4 regions of the Glutamicibacter sp. MCAF14 genome follow, and region 4 is predicted to be linked to each of the others. Evidence: riboswitches for the same ligand, from Rfam matches in the RefSeq annotation. Region 4 holds a riboswitch; each other region holds the start of a gene.

Region 1 (4,206 bases), 160 kb from region 4:
AGAAGGCTACCCGCCAGCCGGTGACCCAGATGCAGCTGCCTTCGCTGGATTCGGTCAACGACCGCCGTATCCAGAAGTTCACCGATCGCATCGACAAGACCATCAGCGGCCAGGACCTGACTACCTTCCGCGAAATCGTGGAGAAGTTCGCTTCCGAGCACGAAGACCTGGATCAGCTGGAAATCGCAGCTGCGCTGGCTCTGATGGCTCAGGGCGGTCGCCCGCTGCTGATGACCGAACCAGTCATGTCGCCTTCGAAGAAGGCCCGCATGGATCGCCCAGAGCGAGGCGGCGAACGCGGTGAGCGTGGCGATCGTGGTCCACGTGCCCGCAAGACCGCTGCTGAAGGCAACGCCATGTACCGTCTGGCCGTTGGCCGCCGCAACCGCGTGCAGCCAGGCTCGATCGTTGGCGCACTGGCTAACGAAGGTGGCTTCGATTCTTCGGAAATCGGCGGCATCGAGATCCGTTCGGACCACACCCTGGTCGAGCTGCCAGCCGAGCTGACCAAGGACCAGTGGCGTGCACTGTCCAAGACCCGCATCGGCGGCGAAGCCATTGAGCTCGAGCTCGACAATGGCCGCAGCCCACGTCGTGAAGACGACGGCGACCGCGGTGGCTTCCGCGGCGGCCGTGGCGGCGGCTTCGGTGGCGGTCGCAGTGGCGGCGGACGTGGCGGCTTCGGCGGTGGCCGTGGTGGCGGACGTGGCGGCTTCGGCGGCGGCGGACGCGGCGGCAAGGATCGCTACAGCGATTCGGGCCGTAGCGGTGGACGTCGCGACTACTAAGCCTGTCGCACACTAGCTGAACAGCATTAGATAACGCCCTCGGGGCAAGCATGAAGCTTGCTCCGAGGGCGTTTTCCGTTAACCGGAGCCCGCTTACGGGGCCGGGCTTCCCAACGGGATCTGGTCCCCGAGGTAGACCGTGCCGCCGCTTTCCAAGAACTGCCTGCTCTTCTGCGCCATCCCGGCCAGCGCGGCTTGGGCCTCGGCGGATCCGTACTCGTCACGGATATCCTGGGAAATGCGCATGGAACAGAACTTCGGCCCGCACATGGAGCAGAAATGCGCGGTCTTGGCTGGTTCGGCCGGCAGCGTCTCGTCATGGAATTCCTGGGCTGTGACCGGGTCCAGGGACAGCGCGAACTGGTCATGCCAGCGGAACTCGAAGCGCGCCTTGCTCAACGCATCATCGCGAGCCGTGGCCCCAGGGTGGCCCTTGGCCAGATCTGCGGCGTGCGCGGCGATCTTGTAGGTGATGACGCCGGTTTTCACATCATCCCGGTTAGGCAGTCCCAGATGCTCCTTGGGAGTGACGTAGCAGAGCATCGCGGTGCCGTAGCGGGCGATCTCGGTGGCGCCGATGGCGCTGGTGATGTGGTCGTAGCCCGGAGCGATATCGGTGACCAGCGGGCCCAGCGTGTAGAACGGAGCCCCATCGCACAGTTCCTGCTGGCGCTCCACATTCTCGCGCACCAGGTGGAACGGGATATGCCCCGGTCCTTCCACCATCACCTGAACGTCGTACTTCCAGGCGCGCTTGGTCAGCTCTGCCAAGGTGTCCAGCTCGGCGAACTGGGCGGCGTCATTGGCATCCGCAATGGAACCAGGGCGCAGCCCGTCGCCCAGCGAGAACGCCACATCGTACTGCGCGAAGATCTCGCACAGCTCATCGAAGTGGGTGTAGAGGAAATTCTCCTGATGGTGCGCCAAGCACCAGCCTGCCATGATGGACCCGCCGCGCGAGACCATGCCGGTGACGCGGTTGGCGGTCAGCGGGATGTAGCGCAGCAGCACTCCGGCGTGGATGGTCATGTAGTCCACGCCCTGCTCGCACTGCTCAATGACGGTGTCCCGGAAGATCTCCCACGTCAGTTCATTAGCTTCGCCATTGACCTTCTCCAGAGCCTGGTAGATCGGCACGGTGCCGATGGGCACCGGCGAATTGCGGATGATCCACTCGCGGGTGGTGTGGATGTCATCTCCGGTGGACAGATCCATGACCGTGTCCGCACCCCACTTGGCTGCCCACTGCAGCTTGGAGACTTCCTCGGCGATGGAGCTGGTCACCGCCGAATTGCCGATATTCGCATTGATTTTCACCAAGAAGGCCTTGCCGATGATCATCGGCTCGGATTCCGGGTGGTTTATGTTCGCCGGGATGATGGCCCGGCCGGCCGCAAGCTCGCTGCGCACCAGTTCGACATCGCATTCTTCGCGTATGGCAACATAGCGCATTTCCGGGGTGATGATCCCGGCCCGGGCATAGTGCATCTGGGTCACACGGGCTGCGCTGACGGCCCTTCGCGGAGGCGCCGAGCGTCCGGCCCACTCTGCGCTGGCGGTGCCTCTGCGAACCGCAGAGCGTCCGTCATCGTGCAGATTGCGTTCTCGACCCTCATAGGTTTCCACATCCCCGCGTTCCAGGATCCACGGTTCGCGGAAAGGCTGCAATCCTTGGGTGGGTTCGCTTCCCGGTCCGCTGGTGCGATACACCTGCAACGGTTCATTTAGCTCGCCATTGGGGGAGCCAGCCAATTGGATCTGGGTGACGGGAACGGAAATTCCCTCAGACACGCGGTAGGCAAGGGTGTGGGCAAGGTGCTGTTCAAATTGTTCCACTGGGGAAACTCACTTCCTTCGCCGGCATTACCCGGACAGGTTCAACGGTCGCGGACGGCGATAGTCCGATCTCAGCCCTTGCCAGGGCACCCGTGTGGTCGCGATCAACTTAGCACGATTTCTGCCAGAAAAGACAGCAGCGCTGCACAAATTATGGATGTGAAGAAGCAGCGGTCCAGAAGATGGGAAGTGGTTTCACTCTCGCTGGCAGCTGGGAAACAGGCTGCTGTGGGGCGTAGTGGGAGAAACTTTTGGGGAAACGAAAAGAGAGACAATCTGCAATCAGATTGTCTCTCTTATTTCGAGCCCCCTGCCGGAATCGATCCGGCGACCTCGTTCTTACCAAGAACGCGCTCTACCACTGAGCTAAGGGGGCAACAGGTAAATACTTTACACAGGTTTTTAAGGTTTGCAAAATCCGCTGAGAATTTGTTGCTGACGTCACAACATCACTACTCAGGTTGCGTTTGGTGCATAGATACCCGAGTGTGAAATTAGCTGGGTAGTGAAAGGAATTTGAGGCATTCAGCATCTTAGAAAAGATCTTTTTCTTGCTTTGATGCTCCGGGCGCCCACCGCGGCTTCGTGCAGGGGTTTGCTGCCGATGGGAACGGGTTTCCCGTCGGGCGTCAGGACGGTTGCTGGGCAAAGTCACCTGATCATCGTTCGAGGCATGCGGTCTAGTGCAAAAGCGCTAGTGAGCCCAGGGAATTACCAAAGTGAGCATCGTCACCCAAGCCCTTTTTGTGCCACTCATAGTTCTACGTCGCATGGGCCCTGCATGTAAATTAGCACTGACTAGGCCTTATTCGTTTTGGATGGGCCATTCCTATGGGCGAGTTGGCCGATTTTTCTTTGCTGGGAAATCCGTGTAGAGTATTTACTCGTTGCCCCCTTAGCTCAGTGGTAGAGCGCGTTCTTGGTAAGAACGAGGTCGCCGGATCGATTCCGGCAGGGGGCTCTGAGTGAGAAGCTTTCTTGGCTTCTACTGGATTGCTTCTCACTTGTGGCGGCGTAGCTCAGCTGGTTAGAGCGCACGACTCATAATCGTGAGGTCCCGGGATCGAGTCCCGGCGCCGCTACCAAATGAAGACCCGCAGCTTTTGCTGTGGGTCTTTTTTGGATTTCAGGCACTCAGGACAAATCGGGCCCCTAAGTAAGGTCTGGAGAATTCTTGAATTTTTCGCCTGCTTGCTTGCCTGCCAAGTGATTCGTTTGTGAATCACCTGGCAGGTGAAGATCGCTTCTTATGGCTTTGGCTTGCCCAGTGCGTTGACTGCATCGCTTATCGTCGCGCCGCGGTGCTGCTGCCGGTAGGCTTTGACATCTTTCGGGTCAAGATCACTGGCATCCACAGTGACTTTTTGCTGTTTGTCGCGGAACCAGAACCACCCCATCAAAGCCCAGCTGCCAAGCAAGAGGCCATAGATTGGTTCATCGGATACCACGATGAGAAGTGCTGCCAGGAGAGCCAACGTCAAGATTGCCATTTCGCGTGCTGCTTTGCTCATCGAATGCCCCTAACTAATGCCTGCCGCCTCGAATCGAAAAACTATACTGCGCGGTCGTGGTCCCAAGGGTT
Region 2 (4,206 bases), on a different contig from region 4:
CACCGGCGCGGGGCCCCGGCGATCGACCGAGCCCAGTCGCACTCATTCTGGTGCGCTTTAATCGCATTCTTCGCTTCAACCTCGTGGGACCTGTCCAGGACATGGAGCATTCCGGTTTCCGAACCGAATCCAAGTTCTGCCTTCATCGAGGCGCTCACCCCGGGAATCTGGGTTCCCTTGGTCTATATGATCGGCTTGTTCACCTGGCCCAAGGAATTGCAGCCGGTGCGCACCGCTTCGCTCGAAGCCCGCACCCTGGCCACCCCCTTCCCTAAGTCGCTCGGGATTTTTGTCGGGCTGCTGCTGCTGGCCGCCGTGGGGTCGTTATGGCCGGCTTCCACGGTCGAAGGACGCATCGGCGTCCCTGCCACTGAAATAACCTCCGTTGATTCGGGCGGATACTCCATGTACGAGTCGGGTATCGCAACGGACGGGCAACTATCGGGCCTCCAGATGCTCCCGATCTTCATCGTGGCTCTGGCGGGCATCGTCGTGGCCGCCGCCGTGGTTGCGGCGGCCATCTTGAGAAGGCGCCCCTTGGCCGGTATCACCAGCGAGGATAACCAGGCGCTGCGCACTGTCTGGCTTAACCGCTTGCTGCGCAATACCGGTATCGTGCTGCTGGCGTTCACCGTGTCGGTGCTCAACTATTCACAGGTCAATCTATTCACTGACCAGAACGCATTATTGAACTACAGCGCTCTTGCCGTGGGCCTCACCTTATTCTTCTGGGGACCGCGTTCAACATTGAAAGCTCATTCCGCTGCCAAGGCGCCGACCGCTTTTGGACGTCTGCGTGAACAGCTATTCGTTTTGCAATACTCCACTGCAACGCTGGCCTTGCTCGGCCTCGCAATCGGCTGGACCTTCTTGACTGTCACCGATGAAACCCAATGGCCCAGCGCCCAGCGCACCACGTGGATCCTCGCCCTCTTCACGGCAGCTGCGATGCTGTACCTTGGGCTGAATGCCTTGTACCTGGGCTACATGAATTGGGCATCTCGACAGGCGGCAGCCGCTGAAAAGCATTCGGCACCGCTGCCGTGGTGGTCCTACGCCTGTGCGGGCCTGCTGCTTGCCACCAGCACCTACTTCTTGCTTTATCCGCCCTTGGATTACCTATGGGGCTTCGCATCCCCGAGCAAGGTGATTGTTGCCGGGCTACTCCTCTTGCTGCTGGCCTCCCATGGTGGATTCACATGGCTTGCCCGCCGGGTAATTATTCCCTGGTGCGTCTCGGCTGCCGAAGAAATCTGGTACCGCAGGGTTCTGGAATTGCGTTCGATGCGGGTTACCGCCAGCGCAGTGGCGGCCATGCTGCTCATTGGCTATGGGTTCCCGGCAGGGTTGGGACTCTTTGCATTGCTGATCTTTGTTGTCCCAGCGGTAATTGTCCTTGAGCGCCCGGGCAGCGCCTTCGTGCCTTCGCCCCAACGGTCAAGTACTTCATGAGCTCGCAGATCAGAGTCGACCTCCAGGCAGCGACCCCTCCCTATGAGCAGATCCGCTCGCAGATTGCTTCATTGATTTCCCTAGGTGAGCTGGCTGCCGGGGCCAAGCTTCCGACCGTGCGTGCCCTGGCCACGGACCTCGGTGTTGCCGCCGGAACCGTGGCGCGCGCCTACAAGGAATTGGAAGCCGAAGGGCTGATCAGCTCACGGCGGCGTGCCGGCACGGTGGTCAATGAGCGTGCGCACTCGGTGGACCCTAGTGAGGATCTCTTGGCCGCAGTAGACCATCTCTGGGAATTGGCATCCGCCCAGCAGGTGGATGCCGCAACCCTCAAGGCCCTGGTGGCGCGGCGCGAACGTTAAAAACTTGTCGTGGACGCTCTAGGTGCGTACGCTCAAGGGCAGTGACACGGGGTGTCGGAGAAGCCGACTGAGATAAGACCCGTAGAACCTGATCTAGTTCACGCTAGCGGAGGGATGTCGCATGGCTTTACATGCCGTTGCCCTGAAATACCGGCAACAATCACCTTTGGTTTTCTGCCTGACCAATACCGTCGTATCCAACTTCACCGCCAATATGCTGCTCTCATCGGGCGCTTCACCGGCGATGACCGACCTGCCAGGCGAAGCCGGCCCTTTTGCAGAAGTTGCTTCGGCCGTGCTGGTGAACCTGGGTACGCCAACCACCGAACAGCTCACCGCCATGGATGAGGCCGTGCATTCGGCGAGCGCCGCAGGCACCCCGTGGGTCTTGGACCCGGTGGCCGTGGGAGCTTTGCCGGTACGCACCGACTTCGCCCGGCGCCTCGTGACCCAACGCCCTGCCCTGATTCGCGGCAACGCTTCGGAAATCCTGGCACTGGCCGGGAAGAGCTCCACCGGTCGCGGCGTAGATGCTCTGGATACTGTTTCCGCGGCCCTGGATGCTGGCCGCGAGCTTGCACAAGAGCATGGCTGCGTGGTGGCAATTTCCGGTGAATCCGACGCCATCATTGATGCCACGCGCACCGTACTGGTGCACACCAACGGCGTCGGCCTGACCCGGATGACCGGAGGAGGCTGCGCCTTGGGCGCTTTCTGCGCTGGCATGCTCGCGGTGCACGATGACCCATTCGAAGCCACCATCGCCGCCCACGGCTTCTATGGCCTAGCCGCCGAGAAGGCACTGGAGGCCAGCACCGGCCCGGGAAGCTTCGCCGTCGCATTCCTGGATGCACTGGCTGCTACCGAACCCGAAGAACTGCAGAACTTGAAGTACGAGGAAGTGAACCATGCATAACTACGGTGCCTACCTAGTTGCCAACACCGCCAGCTGCACCCCGCGCAGCACCCTGGAAGTCATCGAAGGCGCGGTCGCCGGAGGGATCGAATGGATCCAGCTTCGCGCCAAGGAAGAAAGCGCCCGGGAATTCTTCGAACTGTCCTGCGCGGCCGCCAAGCTCACCGAGGGCAAAGCCCAGCTGCTAATCAACGACCGGATCGACGTCTACCTCGCGGCACGGGCTGCCGGAGCCGCCGTGAACGGCATCCACATCGGGCAAAAGGATGTGCCGGTGGCGCTGGCCCGCCAGCTCATCGGCAACGGGATCCTCGGCTTGAGCGCTTCCACGGACGAGCAGCTGGCCCAGGCGAATGCGGACGCTTCGTTGATTGACTACCTGGGAGTCGGAGCCATCCGCGCCACTCCGACTAAAAAGGACCACCCCACGCCCCTGGGGCTTGAGGGCTTTGCCCGGGCCACCACCCTAACTCAATTACCCTGCGTCGCCATCGGCGCGCTGACCCAGGACGATGCCGCCGCGATCAGCGCCGGCGGCGGAGCGGGCATGGCCGTGGTTCGCGCCATCTGCAATGCCGAAGATCCGCAGCAGGCCAGCGCGCAGCTGGTGGCGGCATGGGAGGCGGCCAAGTGAATATCTTGTCCATTGCAGGCTCCGATCCTTCCGGCGGAGCGGGAATCCAGGCAGATTTGAAGGCCATTTCCGCCAACGGCGGCTATGGCATGTGCGTCATCACCGCACTGACCGCGCAGAACACCCACGGGGTTTCCGGCGTCCAGGCGGTCAGCGGCGACTTTGTCCTCGCGCAGCTTGAAGCCATTAGTACAGATATTCGCATCGACGCCATCAAGATCGGGATGCTCGCCAACTCCGAGGTCATCCGCGCAGTGACCAGCTGGCTGGAAACTATCAACGCCCCGGTAGTCCTGGACCCGGTCATGGTCGCCACCAGCGGGGACCGCCTGCTTGAGGATCATTCAGCCCTTGATTCGTTGCTGGACCGTGCCACGGTGATCACCCCGAACATCCTGGAGCTTGCCAGCTTGCTGGGCGAACCAGTGGCCAGCGCATGGGAGGAAGTTCTGTCCCAGGCCCAGCGCCTGGCGGCCAAGCACGATGCCCTGGTGCTGGCCAAGGGCGGGCATCTGGCCGGGGCACAGTGCCCCGATGCGCTGGTCTCAGCCAACGGCGTTCAGCTTGAGCTCAACGGCCCGCGCCATGCCACCAGCAATACCCACGGCACCGGCTGCACCCTCTCCAGCACCCTGGCTACCCGCTTTGCGGCCACCGGCGACTGGAGCATCGCCTTGGAACAGTCAAAGTCCTACCTTGACCGGGCCATTGCCGCAGCCGACCAATTGCAGGTGGGCAGCGGCCACGGACCGGTCAACCACTTCATCGGCTTCTTCGGTACGGCAGATCCCATGGGCCACTGGTGGGCCAAGATCCAGCACATCCGCGAGGATATCGACCAG
Region 3 (4,206 bases), 350 kb from region 4:
GTCAGAATTGCATCACGGGCGGTAAAGCATCCGGCTGTGTTAGGCAGCGGGATCACGTTGTTGCGCTGCAAGAGTTCATAGACGCTGCCGGCTCCGGCTGCCGAGAAGTGGCGGATGGCCACGGTGGTCAGTTCGGTGCCGGAGACTTGCAGCGCGGTTTCCAAGGTGGCAAGCGAGGTTGCTCCCCCGGTGCCCAGGATCAAGCGGGAGGACAGGGTGCGCCCGGCGATCTGGAAGGGATCGGTTTGGCTGTCTAATTCGGTGATGTTTTGCGTTTCCATGCTTAGCCTCCTTGGGCGGCGGTAACGAGTTCAACGCTGTGCCCTTGGGCCAGCAGGCAGGTATTCCACGCGCTTCGTGGGACAACGGCCCCATTGACCGCGGCTGCGATTCCCAGCTTGCTGCCGTCTACTGCCAGCGAGTTGTCATCCATTTCCTTGCCGATGCTCGTGCTGATCAGTTCGCGCAGGGTCGTGCCTTCGGCCAGGTCTACTGGCTGGGAATTGAAGTTGATGCCGATGGTTTTCATAGCTGCGTGCTCCATTCAATGAGTGCTCAGAGTAGTTGTCGTAGCAAAGCGGTGCGGGTTCACTGCCAAGTCGAATTGCCCAGGTTCTGCGCCATCGATGAGGTCGGTGGTCATCCGGGCGCCCAACGGGGTCAAGAGGACACCGTGGCGGGAATATCCGGTGCTGAGAACCAGGCCCGGATCAAGGCGGCCAATCAGCGGCCGGTCATCCGGGGTGGCTGGACGGGCTCGGGCTGTGGCTTCGTTCAAGGTGCACTCGCTGATCCCGGGAACCAGCTTGCGGGCATTGTCCAGCAGGTTGTGCATGGCCCCGATGTTCACTGCCGGTTGCGCATCTTCGCGGACACTGGCGCCAAGCACCAGGCTGCCGTCCTTTCTCGGGACCAAGTACACGTTGTCCCGGTGCACGATGCCGCGGATGGTGCGGGTAATCAGCGGAGGTCCTGCAGGTCCTTGGATCCGCAGGATATCTCCATAGACCGGGCGCAGCGGAAGATGCGGGAGGCCTTGAACCGTGCCAAGCCCGGTGGCAAGGATGGTCTGGTCAGCTTCGAGGATCCGGCCTGTTACGGTGCGAACCCCGACGGTCCGCTCCCCTTTAGTGAGCAGCGTCTGCACGGATTCTTCAATGAGCGACGGACGCAGGTGCGCCAGCAGGATCTTGAGAACTGAGCGCGGGTCGACCTGATGGTCTTCTTCGCACAGGACCGCGCCTGCGATATTGGCGGCCAACGCCGGTTCGAGTTTTCGTGCTTGGCTTGGCAACAGCTTTTGCGCACACAGTCCAAGGGATACTTGCAGCTCTGCCAATTCATGTAATGCTTCGCGGTCAGCAGGCTCGGCAGCGACAACCAGCGTGGAGTTTTGCAGGTAGTCCGGCCGGTGCCCGGTCACGGATTCTATGCGTTCAATAAATTGTGGATAGGCTGCATTCGATGCGGCGAGCAGCTGATGCAGCTCACCGTGGCCCCAATTGGTTTCAGCTGCCGGAGCGAGCATTCCTGCCGCTGCATAGCTGGCGCCGTGGCCCGGACCCGGATCGATAAGCGTGACGGTGTGAGCTCGGGATTGGAGTTCGAATGCGATAGCCAGGCCAATAATTCCGGCACCAACGATATTGACATGCACAAGGGCACGCTTCCTTCCTACGGCGGCATGACCCGCATCAGGTGTAGCGGTCGGCTCGGTGCCCTCTCAGCCTGGTCAATTCAGGCTCCCGCGGATTACTGCGATTATAAGCATGAGCTAGCTCATAATGTCGAACTTTATTGCCACTAGTTCCGTCATCTTCTGTGATGTAGTTACTGGTATGGATTTTCAAGACTTCCCTGTAGCTCTTCGGCTTGATTCTTCGCTGGCCCAAGTCATCATCGACTTGGAGCAAGAACTGCTGGATCCAAGTCGCCGGAGCAGCGTCGAGGAATTGAAGCGGCTCTTGCATCCTTGGTTCCGCGAGGTTGGAGCCAGCGGACGGAACTATGACCGGGAGAGCATCATCGCCCAGCTGGCCATGGAACCCATTCGACAGTCGGGCCCGTTGAAGGTGGCGAACCCGGTGGCGTTGCAGCTGGCAGGGCACCTGGTGCTTTTACGCTGGCACTTGCATGCCGAGGTGAGCAGCGAGCGCAGTTCGCTGTGGATCCTTGAGCAGGATCGCTGGCAGATGATCTTCCATCAGGGCACCACCAGCAGCGCACAGATCCCTGCTTCTACTCCAAAAGCTGAAGCGGCTGCGAGCGCAGGAGATGAATTTTGTGTGCGTCCACTTGAACCATCTGATGCAGCAGCGGTGTTCGAGGCATTTTCTTCAAACCCTGATATGAAGCGCCAAGGCGATGCCGATACCCCGCAGAAAGCTCACGCGTATGTCCAAGCGCTGCTTGAGGATAGGAAACGCCAGCGGGCACTGGCGGTGACCATCGAAGATCGGTTGGTTGGCTTGGTGTGCGGGACGGTGAACCATTCCAATGAGAACGCGTGGGTTTGGTATTGGATGAACCAGAAGTACCGTGGCCGATCACTGGCTACCCGTGCTGTGGCGAGTTTGGTGGATTATCTTTTCGGCGAGTTGGGTCTCTACCGCTTGGAGCTTGGACTGCGGGCAAATAATCCCAGTTCAAAGCACGTGGCCGAAAGCAATGGTTTCCTGCGTGAGGGAATCGAGCGGGGCAAGTTCTTGGTGGATGGCAATCGCATTGATGTGTATACCTATGCTCGGTTGCGCACCGACCCGGCACCGGCAGTGAACGCGCTGCCGTGGAGCAGGCAACCGTAGCGTGCTGAAATTCAAAAAAGCCACGGAATCCAAAATTGGATTCCGTGGCTTTTTATCTGTCCCTCAAGTTCTGTGATTGATAGTTAGATACCAGGGGTTGACGATGGTGGCATCGTATTCGGGCCGTCGTTGTTCTTGCTTGCTTCCATCTTGGTCAGCGTGCGTGCGGCTGCATCGCGTCCGCCAAGTCCAAAGGCCAGCGCTGCTGCCAGTGCTGCACCGATGACAATTGCGCCGAAGGCCATGTTGATGATCGAATCGGCGATACCCATGTACTTCAGGCCCATCGCTACGAACAGCGCAATTGCTGTGTAGCGGATGATCTTTGAAGCGGTGGTGTCACCCAAGAACCGTCCGATGACATTGGCGATGACGAAACCTGCGGCAATGATTGCTGCGCCGAAGATGATCTTGCCACCCAGGGCCAGGATCTCGTTGAGGATGTTGGTGATCGCTGGGAAGTTCAGCATCTGAGCTGCCATCACGCCGAAGAACAGCACGATAGCGATCTTGACGATGCCGGCAATGATTCCCGATGCGCTCTTGCCTTCGGGAACAATGCCCCACTGGGCCACGACCGAGTCGGTACCCACACCGTGAAGAGTGGTTTCAAGCAACTGACCGACGAACTTGGCAATCAGGATACCGACTGCCAACAGAGCCAAGGCCATAATGACCTGTGGGATTGCGGTGAAGACCAGCTGCAGCATCTGCTGAGCAGGATCCGAAATTGCCGCGATTCCCAGTACCTGCAGGGCCGAAATTGCCACGACCAGCAAGATCAAGGCGAAGACGATGTTGGAAATGATGTCAACGATCTTCGCTTGGGATTCGCGTGACTGGACTCCATCTACAGGTTCGCCGCGCGGGGTGACTTTGCGGACCAAGCTGCTGAAGTCTACGGTTCCCAACGCGGTCTTCAATAGCTGGCGAACGATATTTGCGATCACGTAGCCGATGAAGAAGATGAAGCCTGCACCGATGAGGTTTGGAATGAAGGCCATTACGCCGCCGAGCAGACCCTGCACCGGCGAGAGGACTTCAGATAGTGCGAAGACTTGCAAGATTGCTACCAGGCCAAAGAGCCAGACAATCAACCCTGCAACCTTGCCGAGGGATTGGCCTATCTGCTCTCCGTCATTGCCCTGCTTTTGCAGGAACTTCACCCTAGTCACCAGTTTGGCTGCAGCCCAACGAACTATGCGCGCAACAAGCCACGTAATGATGAGGATGATTAGCGCGATGCCAACCTTTTGTAGCATCGACGCCCAGTCGATATTTCCTAAAACGTTCTCAGACTGCATTGCTGCTCCTTCAACGTAGGGACAATCCGACCCTACGATGAAGTTCCAACACTGACTAGGGCAAAGTCCAATACCCCCAGCTTGATTCAATAGACTTT
Region 4 (4,206 bases):
GGGTGGTGCGGTGAACGCCGGACTGCTGGTGGTGGCGGCGCTGACCATGGTCATTGGTATCCTCGGTGCGCTGGCGCAGACGGACTTCAAGCGCATGCTGTCCTTTACGCTCACCAGCCACATCGGCTACCTGATCTTCGGTGTGGCCGTGGGCGGGCCGCTGGCCATCGCCGCGACCGTCTACTACGTGGGCCACCACATCATCGTGCAGACCTCGCTGTTCATGGTCGCCGGGCTGATCGAACGCCGTGCCGGCAGTTCGAATGTCACCCGGCTCGGTTCGCTGGCCAAGCTTTCCCCGGCGCTTTCGCTGTTGTTCTTCATTCCGGCCATCAACCTGGGCGGCATCCCGCCGTTCTCCGGGTTCCTGGGCAAGTTCGGGCTGCTTCATGCGGCCGCGCAAGAGGCTGATGCGCTGACCTGGATCGTGATCGGTGCCGGGCTGCTCACCAGCTTGCTGACCTTGATGGCGATCATCCGCGTGTGGGCCCGGGTGTTCTGGCGCCGTGCCGCTGATGCCGAAGTTCCCAACCAGGGGCTGGTCGCCGAAGCGACCCGGGTGGCCGATGAGACCCTGGCCGGAGGAGGGCAGAACCCCCGACTGGGTTTGAAGCTGGCCAAGTCCCTGGAAGCCGAATCCCTGCCGTGGGGCATGCGTTATGCCACCGGTTCGCTGGTGCTTGCAGGTATTGCGCTGACCGTCTTTGCCGGACCGATCTTCGAATTCTGTGAGCGCGTGGCCGTGGAACTGATTGCCCGCGAACCTTATATCACTGCGATCTTGCCACTCTGATTGGAGGGATGATGCCGAATAGGAATTTTGAACCGCGCGACCAGCGTATCGATGATGCGCTGGATACCTCCGGTGTGCGCCACCGCGCGACATTCAAGCAGGAATGGCCGCTGCTGCTGTTGCTGCTCTTCGTCTGGGGCGCCCTGTGGCAGGACTTCTCGCTGGGCAACATGATCTTCGGCGCGGTCATCGCGCTGGTCATCGTCAACCTCTTCCCGCTGCCGCCGGTGGTCCTGTCCGGACGCATCAACCTGTGGTACTGCCTGAAGCTGTTCATCTGGTTCATGGGCCAAGTGGTCGTGGCCAGCTTCCACGTGGCCAAGCTGGCCATCGCCAACGGCAAGAAGACGCACAGCGCCATCATCGCGGTGCCGCTGCGCACCGGCTCGGATCTGATCGTGATGACCGTGGGCCACGTGCTCACGCTGATCCCGGGTTCGTTCGTGATCGACGTGGACCGCAGCTCATCGACCCTGTACCTGCACTACATCGACATTGAATCTCCGGCAGATGTGGAGAAAGCCCGGGCGGCCATCCGCGACATCGAGCGCCGGCTGATCATGGCCATCGGCAGTCCGGATGAGTACGAAGCGATCAAGAATGAATGCGGACCGGACTTTGCTGCGAGGAAGGAATAGACATGATGGACATCGTCATTTGGATCTGCGGCATCATGCTGTGCCTTGGGGCCGTAGCTTGCCTGGTCCGCGTGGCCAAAGGCCCGTCGATTCTTGACCGGGTGCTGGCCCTGGACGTGATGTTGCTGATCATCTCCGCCGCGCTGTGCCTGGAAATGGTTTTGCACAAGCACACCGACTACCTGTTGTTCGTGGTGGCCGCCTGCATGCTCGGCTTCATCGGCTCTGTGACCGTCTCGCGCTTCGTTTCGGATCAGAGGAACGCCTAATGGATCTCTTCCTCGATATTCTTGTCGCGATACTGCTGGTCGTGGGCTGCCTGATGTCTTTGATTGCCGGTATCGGCCTGCTGACCTTCCCGGATATGCTCACCCGCATGCATGCCGCGACCAAGCCGCAGGTGCTCGGTTTCCTGCTGATCTTCGCCGGACTGGCCATTCATCTGCGCAGCTGGGCGGTGATCCCGGTGCTGGTCCTGGCCTGGGGAATGCAGCTGCTGACCGCACCTGTTTCTGCCCACATGATCGGCCGATCCGGCTACCGCACCAAGCACGCGGCCAAGGAGACACTCTTCTCCGATGAGTTGAGCCTGGTCGTGAACAAGGTCAATTCCACTCCACCAACCGAAGCCACTCCGATCACCAAGGACCAACCCGGAGAAAACCAGAATTAAACGCAAAGCGGGAGCCACGCAAATATCGCGGCTCCCGCTTCATGGCTTAATGCCGATGCCTACTTAGTGAACTTGGCAACAACCTTGTTGGCGCTGCGGTCTGCAACGGTCTGCATGATCGCTGCCACCAGAGCGGAGACCACGGCAAAGCCCAGTGCCTTACGGAATGAAGCTTCAGCTGCTTCGTCAGTGCCCTTGCGTGGCGCTTTGCTGCCGGTGGCCTTCAACCAAAGGAAATCAACTAGCTTGCCGCCGAGAATGCCTGCACCAACGGTGATGCCGGTGGTGACAAGTTTCTGCACTTTATCCATTTTTTCCTCACGATCAAGGTCTTGACTTATCGTTCCTCTGCCCAGCATACCTGCGGTATGGTGGGGGAGCAGTATTTTTTCCGACAGGGGAGCGTCAGACTTTTTAAAAGTCGCAAGACGCTGAGAGTGCGATAGATCGCAGACCCTCGAACCTGCCCCGGCTAGTACCGGCGAAGGAAGTCGAGCATCTCGGATGCGGATAGGCATGGGAACATGCCCTCATTCCGTCCATCTCCCCTCCTTGCACAGGAGGAGTAACAATGAACGAAACAGTATCGAAGCAGCGTACCGGCTGGCGTGTAGTTGACATCGTGGTCGCCTCGGTGATCGCAGTAGCTTCAGGGGTCATCTTCTGGGCATGGAGCGCCGGATATGGCCTGTTCTCACTGGCTTTTGCCGCATTCCCACCAGCTACCGCACTGCTCACCGGCATGTGGCTATTCCCAGCGGTGCTCGGTGCGCTGATCATCCGCAAGCCAGGAGCCGCGATCTATTGCGAGTTGCTGGCCGCTGTCGTTGAAGCGTTGCTCGGCTCGCACTATGGCTTGACCGTGCTGATCTCCGGAGCGGTCCAGGGCTTGGGTGCAGAACTGGTCTTCGCCGCATTCCGCTACCGCAAATGGAACCTGGGCGTTGCACTGCTGGCAGGCCTGCTCTCCGGGCTGTTTGCTGGATTTTCCGAGGCCTACATCATGGCCTACTACGTTGAGTACACCGCGGGGATGAAGATCTTCCACGTGATCGCCACCGGTGTTTCCGGACTGATTGTTGCCGGTCTGCTGTCCTGGCTGGCCACTCGTGCCCTGGCCAAGACTGGAGCACTGAGCGCGCTGGCCAGCCGGCGTGCGCACTTGGAAAGCTCAAAATGAGTTTCGTTGCCAATTCCGGGGCCGCCAGTAAAACCCAGCGTGGGGCGGCAATTACCGCAACAGGCTTCGGGTGGCAGCACACCGAACGGCACCAGCCGGCTATCTCCGGGTTGGATCTGCAGATCCACGCCGGAGAAAAGGTGCTGCTGGTCGGTCCTTCAGGTGCCGGCAAATCGACACTGTTGCACGCCATGGCAGGATTGCTCGAAGCCGATGAGGCCGAGCAGGTATCCGGGCGTCTGCTCATAGACGGGTCCGATGCCTTCAGCCGCACCCATCCGGTGGGGCTGATGCAGCAGGATCCAGAAACTCAGGTGGTGCAAAGCCGGGTCGCTGATGATGTGGCTTTTGGTGCGGAGAACCTCGGGATTGATCCGCAGGTGATTCGCCAGCGCATCCCCGAAGCGTTGAACGCGGTGGGGCTGGGCGCGTTGGCTCATGATCACCGAACTCAGGAACTCTCTGGTGGGCAGAAGCAGCGGTTGGCCCTGGCCGGCATTCTGGCCATGGAGCCAAGCGTGATGCTGCTCGATGAGCCCACTGCCAATGTGGATCCGCAAAGCATCGAGCTATTGCGCGATGCGGTACTGAACGCGGCCCGGATATCGGGGGCCACCTTGATCATTGTCGAGCATCGTCTTGATGCCTGGGCGCAACATGTCGACCGGGTGATCGTGCTGCAGCCTGGTGGGGGAGTCGCGCATGATCTGGACCCCCAGCAGCTCTATACGGACGCCACGGTGCGCAACGAGCTGGCGGCTGCCGGGCTGTGGATCCCCGGATACCTTCCACAGGTAGCCGCTGCAGCCAACGAGCCAGGTCCAACGCTGCTTGAAGCGCGGCAGCTGGTCTCTGCACGCAGTGCCGCCGCCCCGCGCACCCAAGCAGTCGACGTGCGCGTGAAGGCTGGCACGGCCACCGT

Evidence for each region. Region 4 has a riboswitch for thiamine pyrophosphate ahead of AB4Y71_RS02685 (ECF transporter S component). Riboswitches for the same ligand answer to the same signal wherever they lie in the genome.
Region 1: another riboswitch for thiamine pyrophosphate. It lies ahead of thiC (phosphomethylpyrimidine synthase ThiC); the one in region 4 lies ahead of AB4Y71_RS02685 (ECF transporter S component).
Region 2: another riboswitch for thiamine pyrophosphate. It lies ahead of thiM (hydroxyethylthiazole kinase); the one in region 4 lies ahead of AB4Y71_RS02685 (ECF transporter S component).
Region 3: another riboswitch for thiamine pyrophosphate. It lies ahead of thiO (glycine oxidase ThiO); the one in region 4 lies ahead of AB4Y71_RS02685 (ECF transporter S component).

Annotation. Positions count from the first base shown of each region.
Region 1 covers NZ_JBFREO010000002.1:183,227-187,432, forward strand. Annotated here, with positions in the region: gene AB4Y71_RS03380 (DEAD/DEAH box helicase) at 1-788, shown strand, start outside; gene thiC (phosphomethylpyrimidine synthase ThiC) at 882-2,624, opposite strand; TPP riboswitch at 2,621-2,728, opposite strand; tRNA gene AB4Y71_RS03390 (tRNA-Thr) at 2,929-3,000, opposite strand; tRNA gene AB4Y71_RS03395 (tRNA-Thr) at 3,514-3,585, shown strand; tRNA gene AB4Y71_RS03400 (tRNA-Met) at 3,633-3,709, shown strand; gene AB4Y71_RS03405 (hypothetical protein) at 3,872-4,135, opposite strand.
Region 2 covers NZ_JBFREO010000001.1:36,136-40,341, forward strand. Annotated here, with positions in the region: gene AB4Y71_RS00180 (hypothetical protein) at 1-1,452, shown strand, start outside; gene AB4Y71_RS00185 (GntR family transcriptional regulator) at 1,449-1,814, shown strand; TPP riboswitch at 1,852-1,946, shown strand; gene thiM (hydroxyethylthiazole kinase) at 1,936-2,730, shown strand; gene thiE (thiamine phosphate synthase) at 2,723-3,364, shown strand; gene thiD (bifunctional hydroxymethylpyrimidine kinase/phosphomethylpyrimidine kinase) at 3,361-4,206, shown strand, end outside.
Region 3 covers NZ_JBFREO010000002.1:375,172-379,377, reverse strand. Annotated here, with positions in the region: gene AB4Y71_RS04405 (thiazole synthase) at 1-281, opposite strand, end outside; gene thiS (sulfur carrier protein ThiS) at 284-529, opposite strand; gene thiO (glycine oxidase ThiO) at 545-1,657, opposite strand; TPP riboswitch at 1,655-1,759, opposite strand; gene AB4Y71_RS04390 (GNAT family N-acetyltransferase) at 1,839-2,804, shown strand; gene AB4Y71_RS04385 (mechanosensitive ion channel) at 2,888-4,108, opposite strand.
Region 4 covers NZ_JBFREO010000002.1:26,530-30,735, forward strand. Annotated here, with positions in the region: gene AB4Y71_RS02660 (Na+/H+ antiporter subunit D) at 1-793, shown strand, start outside; gene AB4Y71_RS02665 (Na+/H+ antiporter subunit E) at 805-1,431, shown strand; gene AB4Y71_RS02670 (monovalent cation/H+ antiporter complex subunit F) at 1,434-1,700, shown strand; gene mnhG (monovalent cation/H(+) antiporter subunit G) at 1,700-2,104, shown strand; gene AB4Y71_RS02680 (DUF4235 domain-containing protein) at 2,164-2,415, opposite strand; TPP riboswitch at 2,491-2,611, shown strand; gene AB4Y71_RS02685 (ECF transporter S component) at 2,676-3,284, shown strand; gene AB4Y71_RS02690 (ATP-binding cassette domain-containing protein) at 3,281-4,206, shown strand, end outside.